One region of the Paenibacillus allorhizosphaerae genome, then DNA from elsewhere that is predicted to be linked to it. Evidence: riboswitches for the same ligand, from Rfam matches in the RefSeq annotation. Region 1 holds a riboswitch; each other region holds the start of a gene.
The links. A riboswitch is a leader RNA that binds a small molecule or an ion and turns the genes downstream of it on or off. The one in region 1 is predicted to bind ZMP and ZTP.
Positions count from the first base shown of each region.

Region 2: it holds a riboswitch for ZMP and ZTP, as region 1 does, so the genes downstream of both, ACFQI7_RS07895 (serine hydroxymethyltransferase) here and rpiB (ribose 5-phosphate isomerase B) in region 1, are expected to answer to the same signal.
Region 3: it holds a riboswitch for ZMP and ZTP, as region 1 does, so the genes downstream of both, ACFQI7_RS07620 (bifunctional folylpolyglutamate synthase/dihydrofolate synthase) here and rpiB (ribose 5-phosphate isomerase B) in region 1, are expected to answer to the same signal.

Region 1 covers NZ_JBHSRV010000012.1:13,773-23,593, reverse strand. The annotation lists gene ACFQI7_RS29340 (serine hydroxymethyltransferase) at 50-1,297, opposite strand; gene ACFQI7_RS29335 (TIGR01440 family protein) at 1,337-1,906, opposite strand; gene rpiB (ribose 5-phosphate isomerase B) at 1,934-2,392, opposite strand; ZMP/ZTP riboswitch at 2,586-2,666, opposite strand; gene ACFQI7_RS29325 (low molecular weight protein arginine phosphatase) at 2,748-3,332, opposite strand; gene ACFQI7_RS29320 (manganese efflux pump MntP) at 3,535-4,098, opposite strand; gene ACFQI7_RS29315 (L-threonylcarbamoyladenylate synthase) at 4,183-5,250, opposite strand; gene spoIIR (stage II sporulation protein R) at 5,273-6,106, opposite strand; gene prmC (peptide chain release factor N(5)-glutamine methyltransferase) at 6,202-7,110, opposite strand; gene prfA (peptide chain release factor 1) at 7,103-8,182, opposite strand; gene ychF (redox-regulated ATPase YchF) at 8,334-9,434, opposite strand.
Region 2 covers NZ_JBHSRV010000001.1:1,795,102-1,804,922, forward strand. The annotation lists gene ACFQI7_RS07890 (nucleobase:cation symporter-2 family protein) at 1-155, shown strand, start outside; gene ACFQI7_RS07895 (serine hydroxymethyltransferase) at 363-1,676, opposite strand; ZMP/ZTP riboswitch at 1,739-1,819, opposite strand; gene ACFQI7_RS07900 (Dps family protein) at 1,886-2,323, opposite strand; gene trxB (thioredoxin-disulfide reductase) at 2,353-3,294, opposite strand; gene ACFQI7_RS07910 (aspartyl-phosphate phosphatase Spo0E family protein) at 3,495-3,680, opposite strand; gene ACFQI7_RS07915 (DUF1961 family protein) at 3,861-4,514, opposite strand; gene ACFQI7_RS07920 (AraC family transcriptional regulator) at 4,712-5,599, opposite strand; gene ACFQI7_RS07925 (glycoside hydrolase family 88/105 protein) at 5,811-6,848, opposite strand; gene ACFQI7_RS07930 (ABC transporter substrate-binding protein) at 6,950-8,284, opposite strand; gene ACFQI7_RS07935 (exo-rhamnogalacturonan lyase family protein) at 8,362-9,821, opposite strand, start outside.
Region 3 covers NZ_JBHSRV010000001.1:1,730,685-1,740,505, reverse strand. The annotation lists gene ACFQI7_RS07655 (hypothetical protein) at 1-299, shown strand, start outside; gene ACFQI7_RS07650 (AraC family transcriptional regulator) at 296-1,201, opposite strand; gene ACFQI7_RS07645 (ABC transporter substrate-binding protein) at 1,392-2,744, shown strand; gene ACFQI7_RS07640 (hypothetical protein) at 2,780-3,451, shown strand; gene ACFQI7_RS07635 (TolB family protein) at 3,460-3,843, shown strand; gene ACFQI7_RS07630 (GNAT family N-acetyltransferase) at 4,114-4,671, shown strand; gene ACFQI7_RS07625 (class I SAM-dependent methyltransferase) at 4,802-5,536, shown strand; ZMP/ZTP riboswitch at 5,657-5,736, shown strand; gene ACFQI7_RS07620 (bifunctional folylpolyglutamate synthase/dihydrofolate synthase) at 5,783-7,123, shown strand; gene ACFQI7_RS07615 (stalk domain-containing protein) at 7,245-8,072, opposite strand; gene ACFQI7_RS07610 (type I glyceraldehyde-3-phosphate dehydrogenase) at 8,259-9,260, shown strand; gene ACFQI7_RS07605 (hypothetical protein) at 9,342-9,821, opposite strand, start outside.

The DNA of each region.
Region 1 (9,821 bases):
TCATAGCACCGAAAGCCGGCCTCCGCAATAGAGACCGGCTTTCTCCAAATTAATACGACAATCCCGGATACAGTTGGAATTGACCTGTCAAATCTTTTACCATGCCGCGAACTTTCTCGTGCACCGCCGCGTCCGACGGATTTTTGAGCGTCAGCGCGATGATCTTCGCGATCGTCTTCATCGCTTCCTGATCCATGCCGCGAGAGGTTGCAGCCGGTGTGCCGATACGAACGCCGCTTGTAACGAACGGGCTGGTCGGATCGAACGGAATCGCGTTCTTGTTCACGGTTACGCCGATTTCGTCAAGCAAATGCTCGGCGTCTTTCCCTGTAATATTCAGGCTGCGAAGGTCGATAAGGATCAAATGGTTATCCGTACCGCCGGATACAAGATCAATGCCTTCGGCTTTCAGTCCTTCTTCGAGCGCCTTCGCGTTGTTCACTACGTTCTGGGCGTACGTCTTGAATTCCGGCTGTAGCGCTTCGCCGAACGATACGGCTTTGGCCGCGATGATATGCATCAACGGACCGCCTTGGGAACCCGGGAATACCGCTTTGTCGATCGCGGCAGCCCACGGCTTGCGGCACAAAATCATCCCGCCGCGCGGACCGCGAAGCGTCTTGTGCGTCGTCGTCGTTACGAAGTGCGCGTGCGGCACCGGATTCGGGTGCAGACCGGCAGCAACAAGGCCCGCGATATGCGCCATATCCACCATGAACAGCGCGCCTACGTCGCTTGCGATTTGGCCGAGTGCTTCGAAGTCGATGATCCGCGGATAGGCGCTGGCGCCGGCTACGATCAAACGAGGCTTATGCTTGAACGCCGCTTTGCGAACGTCCTCGTAATCGATGCGGGAATCTTTCTCGCTAACGCCGTATGCTACGAAGTTGTACAAAATACCGGATGCATTGACCGGACTGCCGTGCGTCAAATGACCGCCGTGCGCCAGGTTCATGCCAAGCACCGTATCTCCCGGCTGCAGCGCCGCAAGGTAGACGGCCATGTTCGCTTGCGCACCGGAATGCGGCTGCACGTTGGCATGGTCGGCGCCGAACAATTGCTTCGCGCGGTCGCGGGCGATGTCTTCCACGATGTCCACATACTCACAGCCGCCGTAATAACGCTTATTCGGGTAGCCTTCCGCATATTTGTTCGTCAGTACCGTCCCCATCGCCTGGAGCACCGCTTGGCTGACGAAGTTTTCAGATGCGATCAACTCGATTTTGTCGCGTTGACGGCCGAGCTCGAGGTTCATCGCCTCGACGATTTTCGGATCTTGGTTACGCAAATGTTCCATGATGTTTCAATTTCCTCCCCATAATGAATGATCTATGTGTTATTCGCAAGCACCGCTGGATTCCGGAGCCTGCTGCTCATACACTGCTCTTGCGCCGCCGATCAGCTTCGGCCGGGTGAAGGCTGCGGCGACGGCCGCTTGTCCAATGGTTCGAACCCGAGGTCGGAACGGAACCGCCACCCGTTTCAAATGCATGCCGATCAGCGTGCCGCCAATGTCGATGCCGGCGTGCGCCTGCACCGTCTCTACGACGACCGCATGGCTCAAATGCTTATATGCGTAAGCGGCCATGGAACCTCCGGCTTTCGGCACCGGAATGACGCTGACTTGCTCCAATCCGTACCGCTGCATCGCTTCCCGCTCCATGACGAGCGCCCGGTTCAAATGCTCGCAGCATTGATATACCGGATAAAACCCGCATTCCGCTCGAACGGCTTCCACCGCGTCATAAATATGCTGTGCAACCGTCTCGCTTCCGGACGTGCCGATATGCTGCCCGAGCACCTCGCTGGTGCTTGTCCCGATGACCACCAGTTGGCCCCGCTCCAAGCGTCCTGCCTGCACAAGCTCGCGAACGATCTGCTCCACTTGCGTGCGAATGTCCGTCATCGCGTTCTGCTCCCTGTACAAGTAACGTTACGATTGGACTGCATATTTGTCTTCCAGCGCCTTCACTTTCCCTACGCGGTTTTTGTGGCGTTCGCCACCTGAAAAACCGGTCTCCAGCCAAATTTTGACGATCTCCTCCGCTACGCCGGGGCCGATGACGCGCTCGCCAAGCGATAGCACGTTGGAGTCGTTATGTTCGCGGGTCGCTTTCGCCGAAAACAAATCGTGAACCAAAGCGCAGCGAATGCCCGGCACTTTGTTGGCGGCAATCGTCATGCCGATGCCCGTTCCGCAAATCAAAATCCCTTTGTCCGCCTCGCCGGATGTGACCTTCTCGCATACGATCGCCGCATAGTCGGGATAGTCGACCGACTCGCTGCCCATCGCTCCGTAATCCTGCACTTCATGTCCGAGCGATTCGATGAACGGCTTGAGCACATCCTTTAAGCGGTAACCCGCATGATCCGCACCCATTGCAATTTTCATATTGTTTTCGCCTCCCAGCTATATGCAACTGCACACCGACGCTGCGGCGGTTGCAATTGTCCAATCATTTGCAACTGCGGCTCCGTGACAATGGCAGTTGACGATCCATACCACTCTCATTATAACCGAAACCGGGCATTTTAGGGCAATAACGCAAAAAGAGCATGACACATGCGGAGATCCGCATTGCGATGCTCTTTGCCCAGGCGACCGGCCGTATGTTCCGATGCTCCACTGTGGTTGCTTCCACTCGTCGCCAGTTACATCGGACCCTGAATTGTTATACGCTTATCATAGCCGATTCGGCGTTCGCTGTAAAGCCTATCTTCCCGTAGCGAACGAGGAGCGGCGAATGTCAGTCCAATGCTTTGAGCTTTGCCGTCAGCTTGATAAGGCAAGCCTCGATTTCTTCCGCACACTTGCGGTAGGCGTGCAGCGGCCCCCCGAACGGATCGGCAATATCCGGCGACGGAAGCTCTCCCCCTAAAGTTCGCAGCTTCGCCTGCTCCGCTTCCGAGATCGGTTGCGCCAACGCTTGTTTCAGCTGCAGCTCGGTCACGAAGCTTTCCAGCTCCGCCAGTTTGGCCGTTTCTGCCGGATCGTCGTGCACATATTCTTTCAGCGTGAAGATTTTGTCTACCGCCGCCGGGTACAGCTGAATCGTGTGCCTTTTATGCGAAGAAGTCATGGTCAAGACGAGATCCGCCCATTCGATCAACGGCTGAGACAAAAAAGTCGAATGCCTGGGCCCCTCGGCTCCACGCTCCTTCAGTACGGAAGCCGCATGATCGGACGTCGGCGTTCCGTCGTAAGCCGCCACTCCCGCAGAACGCACCTCGTATCCGGTTAAATTTCCTTCCGCCAGCAGCTTTCGCAAAATGCCTTCCGCCATCGGGCTTCGGCAAGTATTCCCGGTACATACGAACAAGATCCGGTTCATCGGTTTCTCCCACCTTTCTTACGGATTGCATCTTGCTTTCCCTGTATAACAATCCTGTAGCCCTCCTCGTGATCCGAGAAGCTTTGTGTCCATGGCAAGAAGCTGCCGCGCACCGAAACGTTATTTTCGAAGAGCCCCGAATTCGGGCGCTCTTCTTATTTTACCCTAAAATGGCCCATTTATGGGCCAGTCTTTCGCGGGGTTACAATAAAAATTTAATGCCGAAGGCGAGCAAAATAACGCCGCCCAGCGCCTCGCCATATTCTCCGATCCATTGCCCTACGCGCCGCCCGAGCATCAGTCCGATCACGGACATGAGGCCGCCCATCGCTCCGAACATCAGCACAGTCAGCACGGTATCTCCCGCGAACATGCCGAGGGAAAGGCCGACGGAGAAGGAGTCGATGCTGACGCTAAGCGAAAACAAAATGAGTCCCCAAAAGCTGCGGTGATCCACGGAACGAAACTCATCCGAGCGGAGCGAGCTGTACAACATATGGGCACCGAGCAGGACGAGCAGGATGCCGCCGCAAAGCGTCGCAACTTGTCCAAGCAGCGCGCTGATATAGCCGCCCATCAGGATGCCGCCGAGCGGCAGGATCATATGAAAAAGAGCGATCACTGCGCTAATTTTCAATACATCGAGCTTGCGTACCCCTCTCATGCCGATGCCGAGTCCCAGTGACAGCGCATCCAGACCAAGGGCCGCGGCCATGAGCCAAATGGTCACGAATTGCCCCCATACCAGCGGCGATGTCCAATCCATGCTTCCCCTACCCCCTGTCCTGTTCCTAACCAACATATGCGGACAAGGGGCAAAACATGCTTGCATCGCGGAGCGCCTAAGGGCCTATATGCGAACGATCCGGCCGCCGGCCGCTTTGCGCAGCCGGTTCATGACGGCGGCGCCGATGCCCTGCTCGGGGCACGCCTCCGCGGCGATGAAGCTGACGCCGGCTTCATCGAATTCGCGCAGCGCGGCGTAGAGCCCGCGCGCGACGGTGTCCAGGTCGCCGAGCGTGCCGCAGGCGACTTCATGATCCGCGCGGAGACGGCCGGCGTGTTCACGGTACGTGAAGACGCCGGTGCGCTCGCCGCGCGAGCGCGCTTCATCGAGCTCGCGCTGCATGCGAGCGAGCACCGGTTCAGCGGCGCCGCCCTGAACGAGCACCATCGCGCCGCGCGGAGCGTAGTGCGCGTATTTCATCCCGGGCGCGCGCGGCGCCTCGGGCTCCTGCTTGTGTTCGTCTGCCGAAGGCTCGAGCACGGTGACGTCCGGCAGCGCGGCGCGAAGCTGCGCTGCGATGATCCCGCCGGGCCGCAGGATGTGGAGGGCGCCGTCCGCGCCGAATTCGACGACGGTCGATTCGAGCCCGACGCCCGTCGGCCCGCCATCCACGACGCCGGCGATGCGGCCGTCGAGATCCTCCAGCACGTGTGCCGCATGCGTCGGGCTGGGCCGTCCCGAACGGTTCGCGCTAGGGGCGGCGACGGGACATCCGCTAGCTGCGATCAGCTGCAGCGCGACCGGATGGTCGGGCATGCGAAGCCCGACCGTCGGCAGCCCCGCGGTGACCAGCGGGGACAGCACGCCGGGAAGCACCGGCAGCACCACGGTGAGTGGGCCCGGCCAGAAGACGTCGAGCAAACGCGAAACGGCCTCATCCGGCGGGGCGGTGAGCTCCGCAAGCTGAGACCTTTCGGCGATGTGAACGATTAGCGGGTTGTCGGACGGTCTGCCTTTCGCCGCGAAGATCGCCGAAACCGCCTCCGTATTGGCGGCGTCGGCCCCAAGGCCGTATACCGTTTCCGTAGGAAAAGCGACGAGCTTCCCTTCTCGGAGACTTTCCGCCGCTTCCCTCAGTCCATCGGCGTTGCCGCCGCTTGCCGACAAATCAATCTTCCAAACCTTTGTCATACCTATCCACCCTTTTCTTTCGTCACGCAAACAGGGAGCCGACCTTCTTCAGCAAATCCCACAGGAAGAAGCGGATTTCCGGCTTCGGCGCCGATGCGGATGCCAGTTGTTCCTCAGCCTGTCCCGCAGCATCAAGCGCCTTGCCTGCACCTTTGGAAGCGCCCGCTTCCTGAACCGTTTTCCCGTTAGTCGCCGATTTTCCCGCATCCGCCGTTTTGCCTGCGGCGGTTTTTGCGTCTTTTGCAGGCTTGCCTGCTTTCGTATCTTGACTTGCTTTATTGTCATCGGCCTCATCCGCGGCTGCGGCATGCGCCGTATTTTTCTTTACCATCATCTCCGAGTCGACGAAGCAGAGCGGAGGAAACAGCACGCACCACCAGTTCTGTCCTTCCGCAGCACCGATCGAGACGCGCAGCGCCTCGTAATCGCCGGCCGGATATACTTGGTTGCCGTACATTTTCGTCGGGAACGGCACGACGCCAAGCTCCACTTTATAGTCGTAGTCAAATCCGTTGCTGCGCAGCGTCTTGCCGACAAGCTCATGCAGCTCCGGCAAATGCTCACGCACCACGGCGCGCGCCGCTTCGATGCCTTGCGGCTCCGTCACCCAGCCGTTCATCTGCTCGATAATCGCATCCCGCACTTCCCGCTTTACCCACTGGTCGGCAGGTGCATCGGAATTAGCCAAAATACGCAAACGGATCGACTCCTGCGGGATGATATCGCTTGCCGTCTCCGCTTGTTCAGCCGATGCATACAGCATGGCGTTTGAGCGATTGGATTCCCAGCAAGTCATCATCACCATCAGAGCAAAAGCGATATAAGCATATCGTTTCCAACCGAACCGTTTGACCATCATCAGCAGCCCCTCTCGAACTCTTGCAACTCTAGTTGTCAGTATGTCCGAATTGAGAGAGTTTATACGTATGAGCCTAGTAATCTATTAAAATATTATGCTAGTGACGGCTTCCGGTAGGCGATCACATGCCGCTCGATGCCCGCCAAATCGGGGATAACCCGGACTTCGTCCCAGTCCGCCGCCTGCTCCAGCAGACGTCTTACCTCGCCGGCTTGCCCCTGCCCGACCTCGAAGCCCACGAGCGACGGTAGCGCGGGCAGCTCCGCCAGCTGCGATGTCAGCCTGCGGTACAGCACGAGGCCGTCGACGCCGCCGTACAGCGCCGTTCGCGGCTCGTACAGCCGCACCTCCGGCTGCAGTCCCGCTTCATCCTCCTCCGGGATGTACGGCGGATTCGACACCACGGCATCGAGTTTTATGCCGCGTTCAATGTACGGGACGAGCAAGTCGCCTTCCATGAAGGCGATTCGCTCCTGCATCCCGTTTCGCGCTGCATTGGCCTCAGCCACTTTCAACGCGTCGGGCGAGATGTCGGAAGCCAGTACGCGCCATTCAGGGCGCTGCACGGCGAGGCTCACAGCGATCGCACCGCTGCCGGTGCCGACGTCGCACACGACGGGACTCTCGCTCTTCCGTGCCCCGGTTTCCCACAGCCGCCGTCCTAGCGTTACGACCGCTTCGACGAGCAGCTCCGTCTCCGGCCGCGGTATGAGCACCGCCGGCGTAACGGCAAAGGGGAGCCCGTAAAACTCCTGCTCCCCGATCATATATTGCACCGGCTCGCCGCTCGCCTTGCGCTCCAGCAGCCGCTGCCAATCGGCTTCCCGCTCCTGCGGGAACGGCTCCGGCCAGCGGAGCAGCAGACCGCTGCGGTCTTCGCCAAGCAGGTGCTCCAGGAGCCGCTGCGCGTTTGCTTCCGGTTCCCGCACCCCGCGCTGCCGCAAAAAAGAAGAAGCCTCCGCATAGGCTTCACGTATCGTTAACCGCCGCGTATCAGACACCGGCGTATTCTCCTTTATCCATCAGCTCGGTTTGCGAAGCGATCGTCAGCGCCGATATGATCTCGTCCATATCGCCGTTCAGCACCGAATCAAGCCGATGCAGCGTTAAACCGATCCGATGATCCGTCACGCGGCTTTGCGGGAAGTTGTAGGTCCGGATGCGCTCCGAACGGTCGCCCGTCCCGACTTTGCTTTTCCGCTCCGCCCCGTACTTCTCCATCTCTTCCTGCTGCATCTTGTCAAAAATCCGGGCGCGCAGCACTTGCAGCGCCTTCTCTTTGTTGGAGTTTTGCGATTTGCCGTCCTGGCACGTCGCCACGATGCCCGTCGGAATGTGCGTCACGCGCACCGCCGATTTCGTCGTGTTGACGGACTGGCCGCCCGCACCGCTCGAACAAAACGTATCGACGCGAATATCCGCGTCGTGAATTTCAATATCGAAATCTTCCATCTCTGGCATGACGCCGACGGTCGATGTTGACGTATGAATCCGCCCGCCCGATTCGGTCGTCGGAATGCGCTGTACCCGGTGCGCCCCGCTCTCGAATTTCAGCTTGCTGTACGCCCCTTTGCCGTTCACCATGAAGATGATTTCCTTGAAGCCGCCAAGATCGTTCATGTTCGCATCGAGCACCTCGGTGCGCCAGCCTTGAGAATCGGCAAACTTCGTGTACATCCGGTACAAATCGGCCGCGAACAGCGCCGCCTCATCCCCTCCGGCCGCGCCGCGGATTTCCACGATCACGTTCTTGTCGTCGTTTGGATCTTTCGGCATCATCAGCACTTTGATGCGTTCCTCGAGCTGCGCTTTCCGTTCCGTCAGCTCGTCGAGCTCCATTTTGACGAGTTCCTTCATTTCGTCGTCGAGCTTTTCGTTTTGCATTGCCCGCGCCGCTTCATACTGTTCCACTACGCTTTTATATTCCGTGTAAGCTTCGTACGTTTCCTGCAGATCGGATTGCTCCTTGGAATACTCCCGCAGTTTTTTCGCATCGCCAGCCACATCAGGGTCGCACAGCAGCTCGCTCAATTTCTCATAGCGGTCCGCCAGCGCTTGAAGTCGATCCAACATCGTCATACACCTCTTCTTTCTTCCATTTTCGTCGTTTTTCCTGCTGCTTATTCCTCATCGTCGTCCGGGTGGCGGTCCGTTTCAACCGGGTCCACATTTCCCAAAGCCGCCGCCGACCGTAACAACTTTCTTCGGATCGTAAGCTTCGTGGCTAAACGTTGAAACGGAAATGCATGACGTCGCCGTCCTGAACGACATATTCCTTACCTTCCAGACGAAGCAGCCCTTTCTCTTTGGCCGCGTTCATCGATCCCGTATTAGACAAATCTTCATAACCGACCACTTCCGCACGAATGAATCCGCGCTCAAAGTCTGTATGGATGACGCCGGCTGCTTGAGGGGCTTTCATCCCTTTGCGGATGGTCCACGCGCGAACCTCCTGCACGCCCGCCGTGAAGTACGTATACAATCCTAGCAGCTTATACGCAGCCTTGATCAAGCGGTTCAAGCCGGATTCCTGCAGCCCGAGCTCTTCCAGGAACATTTGCTTGTCCTCGCCCTCCAGCTCCGCGATCTCCGATTCGACTTTCGCACTGATCGGCACCACTTCCGCACCTTCCTGCGCAGCGTATTCGCGTACGCGCAGTACGAACGGGTTGTCTTCGGCATCCGCCACTTCCGCCTCGCTCACGTTGGCTGCGTACAGCACCGGCTTCATCGTCAGCAGATGCAGGTCGCGAATCAGCAGCTTTTCCTCGTCGCTAAGATCAACGCTGCGCGCCGGTTTGTCATTATAAAGCGCCTCTTTTACCCGTTCGAGGCATTCCACTTCTTGAGCGTACTTTTTATCGCCGCTCTTCATATTTTTGCGGGAACGGTCAATTCGCTTATCTACCGAATCCACATCGGCCAAAATCAGCTCGAGGTTGATCGTCTCGATATCGCTGATCGGATCGACCGTACCCGAGACGTGCGTAATGTTCTCATCCTGGAAGCAGCGTACGACATGCACGATCGCATCCACTTCGCGGATGTGGGCCAAAAATTTGTTGCCGAGGCCCTCTCCTTTGCTTGCGCCTTTCACGAGCCCGGCAATATCGACAAATTCAAATGCCGTCGGCACAATGCGGTTCGGCGTCACAATCTCGGCTAAGCGATCCAGGCGCTCATCCGGCACCTCCACCACACCGACGTTTGGATCTATAGTACAGAATGGATAGTTCGCCGATTCCGCTCCCGCCTGCGTAATAGCGTTAAATAACGTAGACTTGCCGACGTTCGGCAGCCCGACGATCCCAGCTTTCAATGCCATTCCAAGGACAACTCCTTAATGTTATGTCTAGGGAAATTCCTAACTTAAGATTATACTACAAAAAGAAGCGTCATGTCACCTTACGCCCCTATGCAAAAAATACCGTCTGCTTCCCAGTCGTCAAAAACGGTATGTTCGGTCGGCTCTCTCGGATCGGTTGCAGTACTCTAGGCAAATCAAAGAAGTCCACTTTTCGCGTGGTATGGATAGTACGAATTGGCATATCGATCCATCCCATAATATGTTAGTTCATCCATTTTCGTTTGTGGCGAGAGCTGCCATATCGGCCGAAAAAGGCGTATTCACACTTTCAACAACGCTGTGGACAATCCGTTGTGCATAACGCGAAATTGCGCTTCATCCCCATTTTTTCTACAATGATATGTG
Region 2 (9,821 bases), on a different contig from region 1:
ACCGACTGCCGCAAATGGTGCAAATTTTGACTGACAACGGCATTGTTGCCGGCAGCATTACGGCGATCGTATTGAACCTCGTGTTCAATGTTGGACGCAAGCAGGACGCCGGTGCCGCCGTTCATGAATCCGCAGCCGTCAAGAAAGCGGGATAGCAACGCGAGGAACAGCAAATGGTCATTTCCTGATATAACACGAACCTCTATCGCAGACGCGCAAGTTTGAAGGCGCCTCGATAGAGGTTTTTTTTACATTCCGGACGTAATCCGCATTGAACGCTTTCTATTTATTTTATAACGTATCCATATTCCAGCCGTTTATGAATTTAGTGTCTGCATGGCGATATCCGATCAAATCCGGGTTTATACGTAAAATGGTTCCGAAGGAAACCGCCCCATGAATTGCTCGATTTCATCGCGAACGCGCTGCAATTCGGCTTCATTCTCCGCATGACGGGTCGCTCGGATGATCCATTCCGCCACATTCGCCATATCCTGATCTTTCATCCCGATCGTCGTAATCGCCGGTGTCCCCAGCCGCACCCCTGACGGATACCACGGCTTCGTATCGCCGGGGATGGCGTTTTTGTTCGCTACGATGCCCGCCGTCTCCCATCGCTTCGCCAGCCAGTTTCCATTCTTCGCGCTAAGACCGTTAGCGGAGCCGACGACATCCAGCAGCAGCAAATGATTGTCCGTTCGGCCGCCCATCAGTTTGAAGCCTTCCGCCTTGAGCATCTCCGACAGCAGTTTCGCGTTGCGCACCACTTGACCTGCATACAGCTTATAGTCCGGGCTCATCGCTTCTTTCAATGCAACCGCCATTGCCGCAATCGTATTCATGTGCGGCCCGCCTTGTAATCCGGGGAATACAGCCCGGTCGATCGCGGCGCCGTACGGTTTCTTGCAAACAATCAGACCGGCGCGCGGGCCGCGAAGAATTTTATGCGTTGTTGTCGTCACAATGTCCGCATGGGGAAACGGGTGCTCATGATAGCCCGTTACGCACAGGCCGCAGATATGGGCAATATCCGCCACCAACAGCGCACCGGTTTCCCGGGCGATTGCTCCCAATTGCCGGAAGCTGATTTGCAGCGGATAGGCCGTCGCGCCGCAAATAATCAGCTTGGGCGAATGCTGCTTCGCCAGGCGGCGAATTTCTTCATAATCGAGCTCATAGCTTTCGTTCAGACGATACTGCACGGCATTGTAATAATGCCCGGTAATATTCACGTTGTGCCCGTGCGTCAAATGTCCGCCGTAATCAAGCGCCAGCCCGAGAAACGTATCGCCCGGCTTTAAAAAGGCGCTCAATACCGCGAGATTGGCCGGCGCGCCGCTCAGCGGCTGGACGTTGGCGTGGTAATCGCCAGGATTAGGCGTGAACAGCTGCAGCGCGCGCCTGATGGCAAGGAGCTCCAATTCGTTCGTATGCTCCTGCCCCCGGTAATACCGGCCGCTCTGCTGCTCCTCACGACTGCCGTTCGACCATAAATACGGATAGCCTTCGGCATATTTGTTCGTGTAAGAAGTGGCTAGCGCAAGCTGCACCGCCTTGGAGCTGTAATTTTCCGAAGGAATCAAGCTGAGCGTACGGCGCTGCCGCTGCGTTTCGGCCGATACCAGTGCGCCGACCTCCTGATCGTACTTCGTAAGATAGCGAACCGCGTTTTCCATACCATCACTCCCGTTTTTATTGTTTAAGTAAAAACAAAAAAGAGCACTTCATCTTTCGATAAAGTACTCGCCCAGGCGTTCGGCACTTGGATTCCGCGTGCTCCCCCATGGTTCCCCATGTTCCGCCAGTCACACACGGCTTTTTCACTTGTCACTATAATATGGAATATTCTGAATATTGTCAATCGCGGGCGACAAAAATAGGTATGTTAGCCGAGAAATGCCGACAGCATCCAAGTATGTTTCTCAAGAGATGAATAGATCGCCAGGAACATGTCTCCGGTTGTCTCGTCCCCTTCTTTGTCAGCCAACGCCATTCCTTCTTTCAGCTCGGCCAGCAGCCGCTCGAAATCTTGCACCGTCGTCGCTACCATCGCATTCGCGTCTTCGTTCCCGGCCGCCTCGGCAACGGACGCCAGCTCCAGTGCTTCGCGCATCGTCGCGACAGGCATGCCGCGGAGCGCCAGCACCCGCTCCGCCAATGCATCGATATGAAGCGCCGCTTCGTTATACAGTTCTTCAAATTTTTGATGCAGCGTAAAAAATTGATTACCTTTGACATACCAGTGGTAATTGTGCAGCTTCACATACAATACCGTCCAGTTGGCAATTTGCCCATTCAATGCTTGAATCATCGTCGTACTCATTGGTCATCCCGCCTTTTTATGAGAATTGGTTACACCGTAACTTGGGCCGCTTCCACTTCGTCCAAAAACTTCTCGCAGTCGAGCGCCGCCATGCATCCGGTTCCCGCTGCGCTGATCGCCTGCCGGTAACGGCTGTCCTGCACGTCTCCGCAAGCGAAAACACCGGGAATGTTCGTTTCGGTCGTGCCGGGCTTTACGAGAAGATAACCGTAATCGTCCGTCGTCAGCTGGCCGCCGAGAAACCGGGTGTTCGGCGTGTGGCCGATCGCCACGAACAGGCCGTCCGTCTCGATGATTTCCTCTTCACCGGTCTCGTTGTTTCTCAACTTCAGGCCGGTCACGCCCCGTTCCCCGGCCACCACTTCCAGCGGCGTCCGATTCAGGCTCCAGCTGATTTTATCATTGTTGCGAGCCCGATCCTGCATGATCTTCGAAGCGCGAAGCTCGCTGCGCCGATGAACGAGCACCACTTCGGAAGCAAACCGTGTCAAATAATTCGCTTCCTCCATGGCCGAATCGCCGCCTCCGACGACGATGATCTTCTTATTGCGGAAGAAAAATCCGTCGCATGTCGCACAGGTGCTCACGCCGCGGCCGACATTTTCTTTCTCCCCCGGAATGCCGATATATTTGGCCGACGCCCCGGTGGAAATAATGACCGACTCCGCTTGCACTTCCCCGATGCCCTCCACCTGAAGCGTATACGGCCGCTTGGAGAAGTCGACTTCGTTGACCCAGCCGGTTTGAAAACGGGCGCCGAACCGCTGCGCTTGCTTTCGCATATTGTCCATCAGCTCGGGCCCCATGATGCCGTCAGGAAAGCCCGGAAAATTTTCAACCTCCGTCGTTGTCGTCAACTGTCCTCCCGGCTCCGGTCCCTCGATGACGAGTGGCGCCAGACCCGCTCTTGCCAAATAAATCGCGGCGGTCAGCCCCCCGGGGCCGGTGCCTATGATAACGGATTTATACATATACAGTTCCCTCCTACTCATTATATTTATACTAAATCTAAATTTATTTACACACCGATCATACCACTGGAAATCATTTCTTTCATGAAGAAATAATGAAACCTCCATGAAGAAATCATGAAGGTTTGGGGAAGCCAGGACCGCTATCATATTGTATGCTTTTCCATTAATCCGTCGTATGATCGAAAGCGACATGCCTGTCAACAGGACCAGCTGTTCAGCACGCCGATTGTTTCCGGCTTGGCTTTCTGGTACACCACGATGTACTCATCCAGCTGCCTGCTGATTTCGAGTACTTTCTCATGATGAAGACACCCGTACTCCGCCGCTTCTTTGATCATCTTATAGCGAAGAGCCTCAATCTTCTCTTTCAAATATAGTTCCATGTTCCCACTCCGTTCTAACTACTGTTATAAAGTAGTATAAAACAGAGCGGTTGTATTATGCTGTTGCATTTTGTCGATAGTTAAAAATTTGCAAAAAAATTTCAAAAATACATATTTTTTGTGAACATTTGTTTCATATTGAAAACATAAGGAAGAATTTTGGCGCCTCCTTGTCCAACGCTATACAGAATACACTTTCAAGTTTGCATATTCGCCAATGAGCGGGGCCATTTGACGAAACCCGATACGGCCTTGGCCAAGCGTCTCACCGAACGTATGCCCGTCATCTTCCCATTGAAGCACGGTCAAGCCGTCCACCGCAAAGGAAATGTTTCCATTCCGCTTCTCCAACTGAAGCCGGTACGCGCGAGTTGCATCGTCGACGTCCGGGATCGGATCGGCGCCCTGCGTAACCAAATGAAAGCCGTAGCTCTTGCGCAAATTGCATGTATGAAAAGCGCGCTCCTCCGGCCATCTTCTGCGAAAATAAGAGAGATGATACGCGTCCATATCGCCATGATGATACATCTCATACTCCCCGGTGCGAGGTGTAAGCGTCGGGGAGAACAAGTCCGCTCCCCCTTTGCCCTGAGCCGCAAAAAACAGAATGCACAGACCCGGCTCGCGAATCGGCCGAAACTCCCATTCGATACGAATGTCGGGAGGAAAAACGGCCGGACACCAAAAAACGAAATTAGATTTTTGCCCTTCGGCCGGGTCCTTCACGCTCTCCAGCCGCATCCGGTTCAGCGGAAACGAAACGGCGGCTTCGCCCTCCAGTACAAAATCGCGAATATCATCGCTTGACGCTAGCGCATTCTCATATATCAACATGAAATTCACTCCTGACTTTGCCTATTTAAAATGGACTTCTATCTTGTACATACGGGCAATTTCGTCCATTCGCCGATGTTCTCGACAAAGAACGTGAGTTTTCCCCATAATGGCCTCGCTATCGACAAAGGAACTTATTTCGACCGGCTTGTGCAAATCGGAGCCGTCACATAGAAACTTCTCGTGCATGCGTTGCCTCATCGCTGCTGTGCCCGTTTTCGAAACATGCCGGGGGTGCAGCCTTCTTTTCTGGCGAACAAGCGGGAGAAAAAGGAGCTGTCCGCAAATCCGACGGCAATCGCGATCGCTTCGACGCTGCGATTCGATTCGAGCAGAAGATGCTTGGCTCGTTCGATTCGAATTTGATGCAGCATTTCCGTTATACTTACTCCCGTTTCCTGTTTAAAAATGCGGATAATGTGCCGCTGGCTCAAATTAAACTGCTGCGCCAAGTCGGACACCGTAATTTTCAGGGCAAAATAACGTTCCAAGTACGTTCCGATTTTTCTGACGACGATTTCATTGCCGATTGACCTTGTAGGACTGATCGGCTCCGTCCCTGCTCTACGCTGGCTGAACCGGGAGAGCAGGATCAAAATCTCGGTCAACTTGTTGCGCGCCACAACGAGATATCCGGGCGGCTCGTGCTTCATCTCATGCAGCAGATCCTCCAGTAGCGCCAACATGGCGGAGGACTCCCGGCTGCTTAGCGACAGGACGGACGTGAACGGTTCATGTTCTTTGAACATCGGGGTCAAGTACGGGAGTCCGGAAACGGACGGCTGATCGGTCAAGCCGGCACGGACAAATTGCGGCATAAACATGCAGTTGATAATTTCCAGCCCGCTTCCTTCCTCCACCCGATATACATGCGGTTCCCCGATAGGAACCACATATATATCGCCGGCATGAATCGGATAGGTAACTTCCCCGATCTTATGCAGCCCCTTTCCGTTCACAACATACACCAATTCGATAAATTCGTGCACATGCTCCGGCGGCGTATTGTGCCTTTCGTGGGACGAGCGCTGAATCCAGAAAAGACCTTCCTCTTTTATGTAATCCTTTAACTTTTTGACGATCACGCTTGCACACCCCCTACCACCAACTATACCGCTTCTCGGTCGTTGATGGTAGGCACTGTGCGCGATTTAGAAGACCTGGCGGCTACGGCCCCGCGCTTGCGAAACGGCAATTTCCAGCTGAATCGCCTGATTGCGCCGCGACTGCCGAGCAGCACACAACGCGTACCGGCAAAGGTACGCGCTGCAGTAAAATGCCGCTATAGAGGGCACATCATTTCAAGCGGTAGGTCAGAAGCGACGACAGGAAGACGAGCGCCAGTCCTTGCCCCCAGCCTTGTACGCGCTGATTCGGGACGTTGCGGTAGCCGTCGGCGTCCTTCATGACTGCCGTTCCTGCAGAAACCGACGTCACTGCTCCGGCGGCAGTCACTTTCCCTAGGACGCCCGCGATCGCCGGCTGAATCGCCTTGTTGTACAGCGGGCTGCCGATCGCTTCGTTGAAACGGACAAGCGCCGCCGCGATGCCCGCCGAGCCGGACGTTTCCGTATAGGACGAAGCGTCCTGAAGCAGCGTATGCCACAATCCGTCGGCGGCCTGCAGCCGAACGAGCGAACTGAGCTGGTCGCGCAGAGAATCGTGAATCTTCATGAAGGACGGATGCGTCACTTCCACATCCTTCAGCGCCATCGCCATCGTGTACGCGGCCCAGCTATTGCCTCGGGCCCAGAACATGGCGGACATGTTGTTCTGCGCGATGTGATCCCAGCCATGATAATACAAGTTCGACTCGGGATCCTGCAAGAACCGTTCATGCCCGTGATACTGCAGCAAGCCGTCTTCCAAATAATCGGCGCGTCCGAGCAGCGTTCCCATGCGAACGAGGAAATAGCCGGCCATGAACATCGTGTCTACCCACGCCTGCTCGGGGAAGTTGTAATTTTGCGACACCGTATGCTGAAAAATGCCGTCGGCAAACCGCGGAGCGTCATGTCGCAAAAAGTCGGCCATCAGCACGGCGGTTTCCAAATAAATATCTTTCTGCGTAGCGTTGTACAGATGAATCAGCGAATGTCCGATCGAAACCGCATTGACGGTCAGCTTCGGCAGCCCCTCCTCCAGTTGGGCGTCCACCCATGCTGCGAGCGCCTGCAAGTAGCTTTCGTTGCCCGTCGCTTCATGGGCTCTGCTGACGCCGTAAAAAGCGACACCCGCCGGCCAATCCCAGGTGAAATCCATGGCGAAGGTGCGGTTTACAATCTTGTCTATCGTCGTTTTCACTTCTTGCTCGTCGTACATTAAAGGTGGCACAATAAATCATTCCTTTTGTCGTATTCGAGATCGTAAGCGCGCCGCCAAGCGGCGGCGAAGCGCGGATTGACGAGAACAGCTTCTATTTGGACTCCCGAGGATTACTTCTTCTTCAAGTCGTCCAGCGCCTTGTTCGCTTCTTCCTCCGCTGTTCGCAGCATCGTATTGATATCCATTTGGCCGGAAGCGAGCTTATTCAAGTTTTTCGTATAAATGGAAAGGATATTCGCTTTGCTCTCCTCCACCGTCTTGTCGGCGATCTTCGGATATTTATTGTAGAAAAAGGCGCCGTAATTTTTGCCCTTGAACGCACCTTCCGAGCCGAGCGCCTTTTGAATTTGCTCGTTTTTGAGCGTCGTCATCAAGCCTTTCTTGGAAATTTCCATTTGGAATTCGTCCGAAGTAAGGAATTTCAGCACCTGCATCGCAGCATCCTTGTTTTGCGCCTGCTTCGTAATGGCGAATATGCCCGGGTACGACTGCGGCCCGACGCCCGGAAGATCGCTCATCGTCGGCATCGACACAATATCCCAGTTAAAGTTCGACAGCTCCGTTTTTTGCACAAGCGGCAGCACCGGAGACGACGGGAACGTGGCCAGCTTCTGTTCCTTCGAGAACGGAGCCAGGTCGAGAATTTTTTTATAGTCGGTCATCGCTTTCTGGTATACCGGACTTTGGGTAGGCTCGATAAGCTGCGTTTGCAAAAGCTGCTTCCACTTGTCGCTGTTGATCGTCGATTTCATCGTCGTTTTGTCGATCAGCGGAAGCGAGTAAGGGTTGACCAGGAACAAATGGTTGACCGAAGGCGAGAACCCGGTGTAAGCGACCCCGTCTCTCTCCACGTTCAGCTTCTTCGTCAGCTCGTTGAACTGATCCCACGTCATGCCGTCTTTCGGATAAGGCACGTTCAGCTTGTCGAACAAATCTTTATTGTAAAACATTGCCATCCGTTCGTTGTACACCGGGAGCCCGTAAATGGCTCCATTGCCGAACTGCTTCATCATATCGATCAGCGACGGCTCGAACCGGCCGAGATCGACCTGATGCTTCTTTAACAAATCGGTCATATCGAAGTTCAGCTCGGAGGCGATATTGCTTGTCGGGAACGAACCGATGGAGTCCCACTGGATGTCGATCCGCTGCCCGGCATTGATCAAATCGTTCAAGTCTTTGCCAGGGACAACCCGCTGAATGTACGTGATCGTATAGTTCGGAAATTTTTTGCGAATGGCGTCGCCGTACCGCTCATTGAAGCTTTCCTCCGAATCGCGGCTCATCGAATAAAAGATCAGCTCCGCCTTCTCGCTTGCTATTTTGGAAAGATCGTCCGACCCTGACGCTGACGCAGGCGCTTTCACTTCTTTGCCGCTGCACGCTGACAGGGCCAAGCTTACAGACAATACAACCGCTGCAGTTCCCCATGATCTGTTTTTCATCAGAACCCCACCTCTATGGTTTAGTAGCTATCCGGTCCTGGGCTTGCTCGCTCGGCTTCGCTCTCCTTCGCACATCTCTAGCCTTCCGGAAGCGAGTCCGCCAGCAGCTCCAGGCTAAGTATCGTATTGAGCGACCACTGCGAGGCGATATTGGTGCTAGCAATGTCGATTTCTTGTACCGGTCTTACATAATGGAGCCCGTCCACGGAATCGGGCTGCCCGATTCGGGCCATGAATGGCTCGTTCAGCAATATATCCCACACTTTGCGTGCCAGCTCCTTGTCATTGCCGCGGGATGCGCCGTACGCAATGATGCCGGAGGCTAGCACCGGGTGATCCCAGCTCCACTTGGCGATGGCACCGCCCGTCCGCTCCGCTTTCTGTTCCTTGGACAGCAAGTAAAACAACCCGAACTCCGCCATCATCTCTTCCCACTCCGGATCTTCCAGCAGCTCCGCCAGCTCGAACCACACCTGCGGTCCGCCCATGCAGACCGCCAAATGCCGGCCCCAGTTATCGTCGCCGAAATGCGTCAGCCTGCCGGACTTCGGATCGTAGCCGTAGACCGGACCCGACCGCAGCCGGAAGGGCATGCCCTTGATGTCGGCGATGCCGATCAGCAGCTTGTCGCGGTACTGCGTATCCTCGTACCGTTCCCAGCGGGTCATCCAGTTGGAGCTGAACGCCGCCCAGTCAGGCCCGACGCGAATATGGGTCGGGAATTCGTCCTTCGGGTAGTAGGAACGCATCGGATCCAAATGTACGGTCGTATAGTCGGAATCGGCCACTTCGTTCATGATGTCGCCGATCCGCTCATCTGCCGTGAGATAATAATAGTAGCGGTGCAGTCCCGCCATCGCGATGCGCGCTTCCTTGCAGCCGCAGCCCCAATGAATGACGTTGTGCCGCGTGCCCAAACCCGCGTATTCGCCGATATGGTACACGTCGACCTCGCTCGTATGCCGGGTCATTGCCTCGGCCAGCCGGAAAATATCCTCCCGGCCCGAGCGGAGGAACATATACCACAGCCACATGTTCGGCGCGAGCTCCGTATTTTGCCAAGCACATCCTCCGACGTCGTAGCGCCATACGTGCCGCGTCGGATCGTAGCTGTGCATGAAGTCGCCGTAATCCCAGAAGCCGTACCATTTGCGCTGCTCGACCTCCGTTTTGTAAAAATCGATGACCGCATCCAGCCGGTCTTCGAGCTGCGCCTTCATGGCCGTGCTCCGGTCGGGCAAGCTCCAAATGCCAAACGCCTTGACATCGTAATAGTACTGTGGCTCGCATACGAGAAGCGACGGTGCATCCGCTTCCTCGGCAAGCGCTTTCAACCGTTCGGCAGTCGGCGTGCTCTCAAAGCAATGTAATGTCAGCTCATTCGTGTTCGCTATGCCGTAAGGCGTACTGCGCATTTCGTCGAACCCTTCGTAGGCGGACAGCAAATGCGTCTTCGTATCGTAATGACGCAAATCCATCGCCCGGGCCGCGTCCGGCGACCAGAACCATACTATCATCTCCGCCGTATCGGTGGACA
Region 3 (9,821 bases), on a different contig from region 1:
CGCTCCTATATGTTCGAAGCGGGGTAAGGCCCGGCTTTTCGATCGGCAAATACAGGAGCAACGACGTGAGCCAAATTTATTTCGATCAAGGCAGCTGGCATATTCGTGCAAGCCAAGGAAAGTACGAGGCGCCTTCGGCGCCGACGGAATACGCCTGGAGCACGGGAGATGTGCTTTATAATCAAGCACCGGTCGAAACGGGGGCGGCCGGGAGTAAGTATATCGTCACCGGCTGGGTATGCACGGCATCTGGAACACCCGGCGTCTGGTCGCAGCTAAGGGCACTGACCGGGAATTAACCGGGATCAAGCCCGTTCGGGCTTGTCTGTCTATATTTTGTGCGGAACTGCTTCGGCGTCATTTCCACGTGTTTCTTGAAGATCATGCCGAAATACGGGTAGCTGTTGAAGCCGACCATCATCGCAATATCCGAAATGGTCAGGTCCGAGCGGGTTAGCAGCCTTTTGGCATGGTGGATGCGTGTATACAGGATGAATTTGCTAATCGTATCGCCGGTCGTTTTTTTGAACAGATGGCATAAGTAGTAAGGGGTTATGAAAAACATTTTGGCGAGCTCATCGAGAGAAACGTCTTCGGCATAATGCTCGGATAAATAGTTGATGACGTTTTCGACGATGGCATTGGTGGAGCTGCCGGACGCTTTGGAATCCGGTTCTTTGCCGGAATGAAGCAGCCGATAAATTTCGAAGAGCAGCCGGTTCAAATAAACGCCGAGCATTTGGTCGAAGCCATACTCCCGGGTAGAGTACTCCTCGTGCATGCGGGACAATATAGCGGATATGTGCGAATGCTCCTTGGCATTCAAGCGGATGTGCATCTTATCCGGATGGTGCGCTCTCTCGAACATCTCGAGCCACTTCTTCTTGGTGCTGGAATGCAGAAACTCCGGCAAAAAATTAATGACGGTCCGGGTAAACGGACGGCCTTGGGCGGGAATCGGCTTATGAATCTCGTTCTCTCCGATCAAAAAGATATCGAATCCGTCGATCGTATAAATCCGGCCGTCTGTCAAAAAATTGCCGGTGCCGTCATGGACGAAATACAGCTCATACCCGTTGTGGGAATGAAAATTCATGCGAAAATGCAAGTCGGTCCAGCGATGTTTAATAAAGAAGGGCAAATCCTTCAAATCATTGTTGACCATGCTGTCTACAAAAGGTTCCGAATCATGAACGTTCATCACGAGCCTCCTCCCACGACCTCAATTGCACATTCCTCATAGTAAAATCGGATATGAAGCAAGCATGCCTTGCGTGTAGTACGCGCTTTAAATTTGGTTTAATCATATACGAACGCCTTGGTATTCTGGAAGCGTTTTACTTAGAAATGAAAAAAAATTTATTTATTTTGATCAATCGGGAGGGTTCAATATGACCTATACAAAGAAGAGCAGGTCTGCTTGGCTGGCCGGTGTAATGTCACTGGCGCTAGGAATGGCGGGGTGTGCGCAAGGAGGCCCGGCAGGTGGGAATGCGAATCCGGCTCCGTCGGATAAAGGCAAGAACGAGCCTGCGGCGATGAGTACGGAACCGATCACGCTCACGGTATTCAACACGAGCATGGGGGATGAATTGTTCAAAACCGCGTTCGAAGAGCCGATCAAAAAGAAATATCCGTTTATTACGATTCAAGTGGTGAAACGGGCGAAAGGCTCCATGATCGAAGACCTTGTGGCGGGGGGCACGGTGCCGGACATTCTTTTCCTCGACAGCGGTGCGGATATTATTACGTACAAAGACTTGGACGTTCCGCTTGACATGACGCTGCTCGCCAAAAAATACAACTTCGACCTGGGCCGGATCGACCCGGCCGTAATCGATGATATGAAGGCGTATGCAGGTGCAGGCAATGAAGGAAAGCTGCTCGCATTGCCCCGCTCGATCAATGTGGAGGCGCTGTTTTACAATAAAGATATATTCGATAAATTCGGCGTACCGTATCCGAAGGATGGCATGACGTGGGACGATGCGATCGAGCTGGCCAAAAAAGTGACGAAGCTGGTGGACGGCGTGCAGTTTCGCGGCATCGGCATCAATGACAACATCTTGATCCCTTACAATCAATTATCTCTGCCGCTTCTCGACGCGAATGACAATGCGGTGGTCAATACCGATCCGTGGAAAAACTGGTTCGGCACAATGAAGCGGATTTACGAGATGGACGGCGGCAAGCTCGCTTCACAAGATTACGGAAAAGCGTCGCAGTATTATTTGAAGGACAAAACGCTCGCCATGTTCGCTTCGACGACGATTTTCGGATCGCTGCCAGAGGCGATCAAAGGAGGCCTCAACTGGGATGTGGTCGCGCTCCCGACCTTCAAGGAGGCTCCCGGCCGAACGATCCAAATGTTCGCCCCCGGCATGGCGATCTCCAAAACCAGCAAGTATAAGGAGCAAGCCTTCCAGGCGATCGCGCATATTTTATCGGATGAAGTGCAGACGGCGGAGATTAAGCAGGGAAGAATGACCGTGTTGAAAAACCAGGAGATCAAGAAGGAGTACGGAAAGGAAAACCCGATACTGGAAGGCAAAAACCGCGAAGCTTTAATTAAAAATCAGCTTGCCCCAACAAGAAAGCCGGTGTCGAAATATGATTCCGTAGCCGCTCCCGTCATGCAAGCGAAATTCAAGGAAGTTGTCGTGAACGACAAAGACGTCAACACTGCGCTAAGAGAAGCAGAAGAACAGATCAATCAGCAGATTGCCAAGCTGAAAGTTAAATAAACGATATACGAAATGGGAAAGAAGGCGATCATTTCATGCTGGCAGCCAAGCTTGTAACGAACGCGCAAACCGGCCGCACGATCCATTCCGTCGGCAGCGAACAATCCCATACGGTTCACGGGTATTTTACCGCTTCTTCGTGGAGAAGCAACAGCCGCGACCTGATCGTATCGGCGAACGTGAATCCGGACACGTACCGATGCCGGTACGTGCTGTACAATACGGAAACCGGCGGCAGCAAGGTTTTGGCCGAGAACGTTCCGTACGAGGCGGGGACATCCGCGTCCGACGATCATTACTATTACTGCGTCGGCAACAAAATTCTTGCCGTCGATTACAACAGTGCTCACGTTCGCGAAATATGTACGGTCGATGAAGAGATGAAACTGGTCGGTCCCGTGTCGATCTCAAACGATTGCATGACCGTATCGGTCATAGGCAGCCGGGAGGAGCACACGCTTGTATTATCAATCGACGTTCCTACCGGCGAATGGCGCGTTGCTATCGACCCGTTGTTTGCCAAGCCGTTTCCGATAGCGAGCCACGCCATGGTGAATCCGGTCTATCCGGTCTCATCTTCTACGCGCATGAAGGAGCGACCGAGCACATACCGGACCGGATCTGGGTTGTCGATGCGAAGACAGGCAAGGCGGACAATATTTTCAAGCAGAAGCGGCTGGATGACGGCACGGTCGGCGAATGCGTAGGCCACGAAATGTGGTCGCATGACGGCGAGCGATTGTATTTCGTCAAATACGGAGTCAGTCCGCTGACTCCGACAGGAATATATTACGTAACGAAGGACGGGGAGCGCTGGGGCTGCGTCAACAGCGAGCATGTCCATTGGCACGCTGCCGTTAGCCCCGACGGGCGCTGGACCGTATCGGATACGGGACCTGGAGGGACGCGAAGCCGAATCGTGCTAACCGACGTACGGAACGGCAAGTCCGCCGTTCTGTGCGAGATCGACCGCTGGAAGCATCATCCCGGCCATCCCCATCCGTCGTTCAGTCCCGACAGCAGCAAGGTGGCGTTTACTTATGAGGATGAAAGCGGGTTTTTACGGGTCGGCTGCATAGATATTGACTCAGTGCTGTAGCCGGTATTGTGAATCAATATCACTCACGAAACGAATCGTTTGCCCTTGGTGACATTCTCTCACCAAGGCTTTTTTTTGTTACCGGGAATTTTATAATGGCGGATATTTTTATTTTACTGTACCTTATCGAGGACTTGAACCGGAGTGGGAATGAATAAAATAAACTGTTCGAGTAACCTGGAGGTATCACCAACACGTTTCAGTTAGATTCGACCGGAAATACCCCGTAAGATAGCGACCGATCGATAGGAATGAAAGGGAGTGAAAACCATGGCCACGATCCCGATTATTGAAAAGATCCTGTCAACGGGAGAGCACGTTGTCATCCGGTCCGCAGCGCCCGCAGATGCTTTGAACGCCTATCATATTCAGCGATCGGTTGTGGACGAGAACGAATTTGTCATCACGCAGCCTCATGAATTGCGCAATTCGGAAGAAAGCTACCGCGGTTTAATCGATAAAATCTCCAGAAGCGAAAAGGAACTGTTCATCGTCGCTGAGGTGAACGGCGAGGTCGCCGGCTGGCTCGTTTTTCATACACCCTCCTTGCAGCGGCGAGCTCATTATGGTGAATTTGGCATGATGTTGTTTCGTCAGTGGAGGGGAAAAGGGATTGGAAAGCTATTGATTTCCGCTATGCTGGGTTGGGCTGAATCTCACCCGGTCATTGAAAAAGTCGGACTGGAGGTATTTTCTACGAATGAGCATGCGATCCGGCTCTATCAAGGTTTTGGTTTTCTGGAGGAGGGCAGGCGTATGCGGCAAATCAAGCTCGGCTCAGGCAGCTATATCGATTTGATTCTCATGTATAGAATGGTCAGCGAATAAGGCGCTGACTGGCGGGAAGACTGCTCCTGCTTCGAACATGCACGGGTAAAGTTTAACCTCAAACGGAAGTTTCTCTACTGGTACGCAGCGTCATGTTTGTATAATAATCCCACTGGAAGGAGTGAAGCTTGTGAAAGAAAACGACCATCTCCTCATGATCCAAAAGCAGTGGGATGCGTACCACCCGGAATACATGGAAGCGATTCTGAAAGACAGGCCCGATTATTACAAGTTTTTTGCCGAAGGCGGGGTGGACGATTCCTTTGAATTTCGTCTATTGGGCGATGTTCGGGGACTTCGACTGCTCGACACTTGCTGTGCCTGCGATGCCAGCCAAGCATTCACGTGGACAAATTTGGGCGCAAAGGTGACGGCGTGCGACATTCGCGAAGTAGCGATCGAAATCGCTAAGAAAAATGCCGCAATCATGGATTTGGACGTGGATTTTCAAGTAGCCGATGCCCAAACCTTGCCACCCATCCCGAATGACGCCTACGATATCGTTTACGCCACCTATTTGGTCTGGTACGAAGACATCGAGAAAGCGTTCAAGACATGGTACAGGGTGTTGAAACCAGGGGGACGCGTATTATATGCAGGAGTGCATCCGTTGAGCAAGTTGTTGCAAGAAAATAACGGAATGCTGGAGATTAAGCGCCGTTATCACGACAGAGCGCCGCATTACTATCGATTTGACGCAACCGCAGCCGGAAGAAGGTTCGGTGTCAATGTGAACAAGCCGACCGTCAATAATTTTTCATACGATGGCCGATATCGTCAATGCGATTTCCGAAGCCGGTTTTACAATAGAACGCATGGTCGAAACGGAAGTGCAGGGCAGTACAATGAAATCGTATTTGCCTGATGAAATCGCCATCGTCGCGAAGAAACACATTTGATTACGGGAATGAAAGGAAACCGAACGAGGCTCGCTTTGAAAAAAGCCTTGCTTATTGCAGCCGGTCGACTATAATAAGAGTAAATATTTGGTATGTGCGACTGGCGTAAACGTGGTGAACCACGAGGGAGCACATACGGACAAAGCCGTACGCCTGGGCAAAGTGTTCGATCTTCGGATCGAATGCTTTTTTATTTTCTAGGAGGTGCACGTATGGATCATTTCAAAGACTTTTCTACGGCTGTCAATTGGATTGAGGGGATCGTTCCTTTCGGCATCAAACCGGGCTTGAAACGAATGGACATGCTGCTCGATAAGCTGGGGCATCCGGAACGCGGGCTGTCATTCGTTCATGTCGCCGGTACGAACGGCAAAGGCTCGACGTGTGCGTTCTTGACAGAGATGCTTCTAAGAAGCGGGTACTCGGTAGGAACGTTCACCTCGCCATGCATTGAACGTTTCACGAACCGGATCAAATGCAGCCGCGTAGATATCCCCGAGCACGAGGTGCTTGCGATTACGAATCGGTTGAAGCCTTTAGTGGATGAGGTCGCGCAGTCCGATCTTGGTCACCCTACGATGTTCGAAGTGACGACTTGTATGGCATTCGTTTATTTTTCCCAAGTTCGGCCCGATTTCGTCGTCCTGGAAGTAGGTCAAGGCGGCAGGCTGGATTCGACGAACGTCATTACGCCGCTCGTTTCCGTCATAACGAATATCGGTCATGACCATATGGCCGTATTGGGGGACTCGCTCGAAAAGATTGCCTACGAGAAGGCCGGCATTATCAAGCGCGGTATCCCTGTCGTAAGCAGCGTGGAGCAGGAAGAAGTGATCGGAGTCATTCGGCAGCGTAGTGAAGCTCAAGGTTCCCCACTGTATTTGTTGAAGCGGGATTTCGATTTTGAGGAGGTATCCTCCAAGCTTAACGAGCAAGTTTTCAACTTCCGGAGCGCGTTCGGGCGCCGTGAACGGTTGCAAATCTGGCTGAACGGACGGCATCAATTCAAGAACGCGTCGGTTGCGCTCATGGCTTTGGAGGTATTGCGGGCCGGGCACGGCATAAGCTTGTACGGGCTCGAAGAAGGATTAGCCCGAACGGAGTGGGCCGGCCGGCTCGAGATGGTCTCCAGCGAACCGCGAATCGTACTTGACGGAGCGCATAATCCGGAAGGAGCTCAGACGCTCGCGGATGCACTGCGTACGATCTATTCATATAATCGATTGAACCTGATGATGGGCATGCTGAATACGAAGGAGCATACGGAATACCTCAAGCACATGTTACCGTTAGTCGATACGCTTATTGTTACCGAACCGGCGTTTCGGAATCAGATGCCTGCAAACGATCTACTTCAATTGGCGCGGCGCATCGCCGATGAACATCATTTGCAAATCCGGATGTATGTGGAGCCGGAATGGAAGAACGCGCTGAAATTGCTTTATGATGTAACAAAGAAAGATGACCTTGCCGTGGTTTCCGGGACGCTGTACCTTATTTCCGATGTCCGATCGTGGATACTATATAAGGTGGAATCATATAAAGGCTTTTGACCCGAGCGCTTCCCCACAATAAGGCTGTGGCTTGTTGCAGCAATCGGACTTCGACGTTTGATACGGTTATATGCAAAGCAAGGCTGCCGGCCATATTCTTAGCTCGGCAGCCTTGCTTCATTTAAGGGAGAGGGCGTATGTCGAAACCGGCGATCCCGTTAGCCATGCTGCGATTGAATTGATGCATCTGAATTTCGGATGATCCGTTCATGATCGTATATTGCAGATGAGCGCCTTCCTTTTGTCTTAAAAAATAAGATCCCGGCTTCAGCGCAGCGCCGTTGCGATCCTTGCCATCCCAGCTCCAGGCCGGCGATTGAACGCCCCAAAACATGTCGTTATTCGCTCCGGGAATCGGAAGCCCGTTGATATGGGCCGGGCCGTCCTTCAAAGGGGTGTGTTCGATGGAGCCTTCCCATACGACCTCCCTGTTTCCGTCTTCGCTTCCTCTCACCATTTCCAAATCGATCTTGAACCCGTTTAACAGAACCAGATCCTGCTCGCCGACGTTATAAATCGAAGCTTGAAATTGATACTTGCGGTCTTCCAAAGGCTTGTTTTCCTCAGGATTTACTTCCTTCATGTTCAACATGAGGGAGAGTGGAGCATCTCTATGATTGCCGGGCTGCATCAAGTAGGTCAAATGCCATGCTTGCCCCGCCGAACCGCGGTCCGGAGAACCCAATGTTACGCTGCTCTGCTCGTTCGTCCGGCCTTGGTTGTATTCGACCTGCTGCCCGAGCTGCTCGGAGAAAAATCGGAGGGGGACGTAAGTCTGATTGTTGTAGTTCAGGACCGGACTTTCCGCAGGAAGCGCCGGAGCTTTCCCATTGATGAATACTTGAATGGGAAATAACACGGCTTTCACGGCATCGGTCGCAAAAGCGGTCGTCGTACCGGCGATCAGCAGGCCGGCGCTCATCGCAAGCGTTAATGGAACTCTTTTCAAGGCGGCACACACTCCATCGTTTTAAACGTTAATCGTTCTAACAAATAAACGCAGTCCGATCGGTCTTTGTTGCATTGGAAACGGGATTGATTTCCCATAAAAAGGGTGGTATAATTCAGTTGTGGACGAAATAAGTCCCTACGGGACATTATATGTCCCATAAATGATAGGAGAGGGAGCGATAGTATGGGAAACATTGCAATCCATGGATTCGGGAGAATTGGCAGAACGGCCACGAGAGCCGCGCTTTTAAAAAACATGTTTGTTCCATTTTCAATCTCCGATATTAAAGACAGTAAAGCATTGGCAAGCTTGTTTGCATACGATACGAACTACGGCAAGTATCCGGGCCATGTAACGGCTCAATCCGATCGATTCATCATAGACAATAACGAGATTGCATATCTGAATTCGAAAGACGCATTGCCGGATTGGGGAGCGCTGGGCGTCGACGTCGTTATCGACTGTACGGCAAGAGCGACGACTCGAAGCGGCGCCCAGGCACACTTGGATCGCGGGGCAAAGAAAGTGCTCGTAAGCGCTCCAAGCAAGTCGATGGAGGACTGCGATGCGATTCTGCTGCCGGGCATTAACTTGGAAGATTATAACCCGTCACAGCATCACATTATTAGCATGGGAAGCTGCACCACCAATGCGCTGGCTCCGGTAGTGAAAATCATCGGGGAAAAGCTGGGGATCAAGAGCGGATTTTTCTCTACGGTGCATGCCTACACCAACAGCCAATCTTTAACCGACCAGCCTATGAATGCGATGAGAGACTCCTGGGCGGCGGCCGAGAACATTATTCCTTCCTCTTCGGGCGCAGCCAAAGCGCTTAAATTTATATGGCCGGAACTCAATATTACCGGTAAAGCGTACAGGGTACCCGTTCGTACCGGCAGCATCGTTGAGGTGAATGTGCAAGTGGAAAAAAGCACTTCGCGTGAAGAAGTGAATGAAATGTTCAGAACGGCTGCGAGTAGCGATCAATTACGCGGCATATTATCCGTCCTTGAGGACGAGTTTTCTTCCGCCCGGATCGTTGGCGAACACCATTCATCGATCATTGATCTTCCGTTAACCCAAGTACTCGATGGAAACTTGTTATCCGTTGCTGCTTGGTATGATAATGAAATGGGCTACGCCACCCGATTGGTGGAAGCAGCACTTTATTTTTCCCGGCAATGAGATAATGTTAGCGAAGGAACAACGGATAAGAAGCCTTTCGGTTGAAAGGCTTCTTGGCATGAATGCGAGCGGAGTCTGATTTCAGGCGGTAACGAAGCGGATCCATCCCAATACCGCAAAACAGAGCAGCACGGTACCCGCGCCGATTCCGGTAATCGCACTGCTCGCGACGTTAAGCTTTTTGGAGACGAATAATGAAATGACCGACACCGCGATGAGAAGTACGGCCAGAAGATATAAGCCGGCATCTTGAAATACGCTTTTTAGCCAGAAAAAATGAACGCCCACAATAAAAGCAATCCATGGAGCGACAACATTACTACGTTTATTTTTTAGCAGCCAGAAAGCGCCGATACCAGCCAAGAAAAACTCAATGAAGACGAACAGCAAGTAATGATCGTATGCGCCGGGCTCCGACAAGGCCGTGCCTGCGTCCCAATGCGTTATGCTTAAATAAATACCGAATAAGCCAACCAGCAGCGAAATGCCGGAAGCGATGCCGAGATACAGGCGCCAGCTTGGTCTCGGGTTTTCCAGCGCCCAGCCGAACCAGCTGCAGCT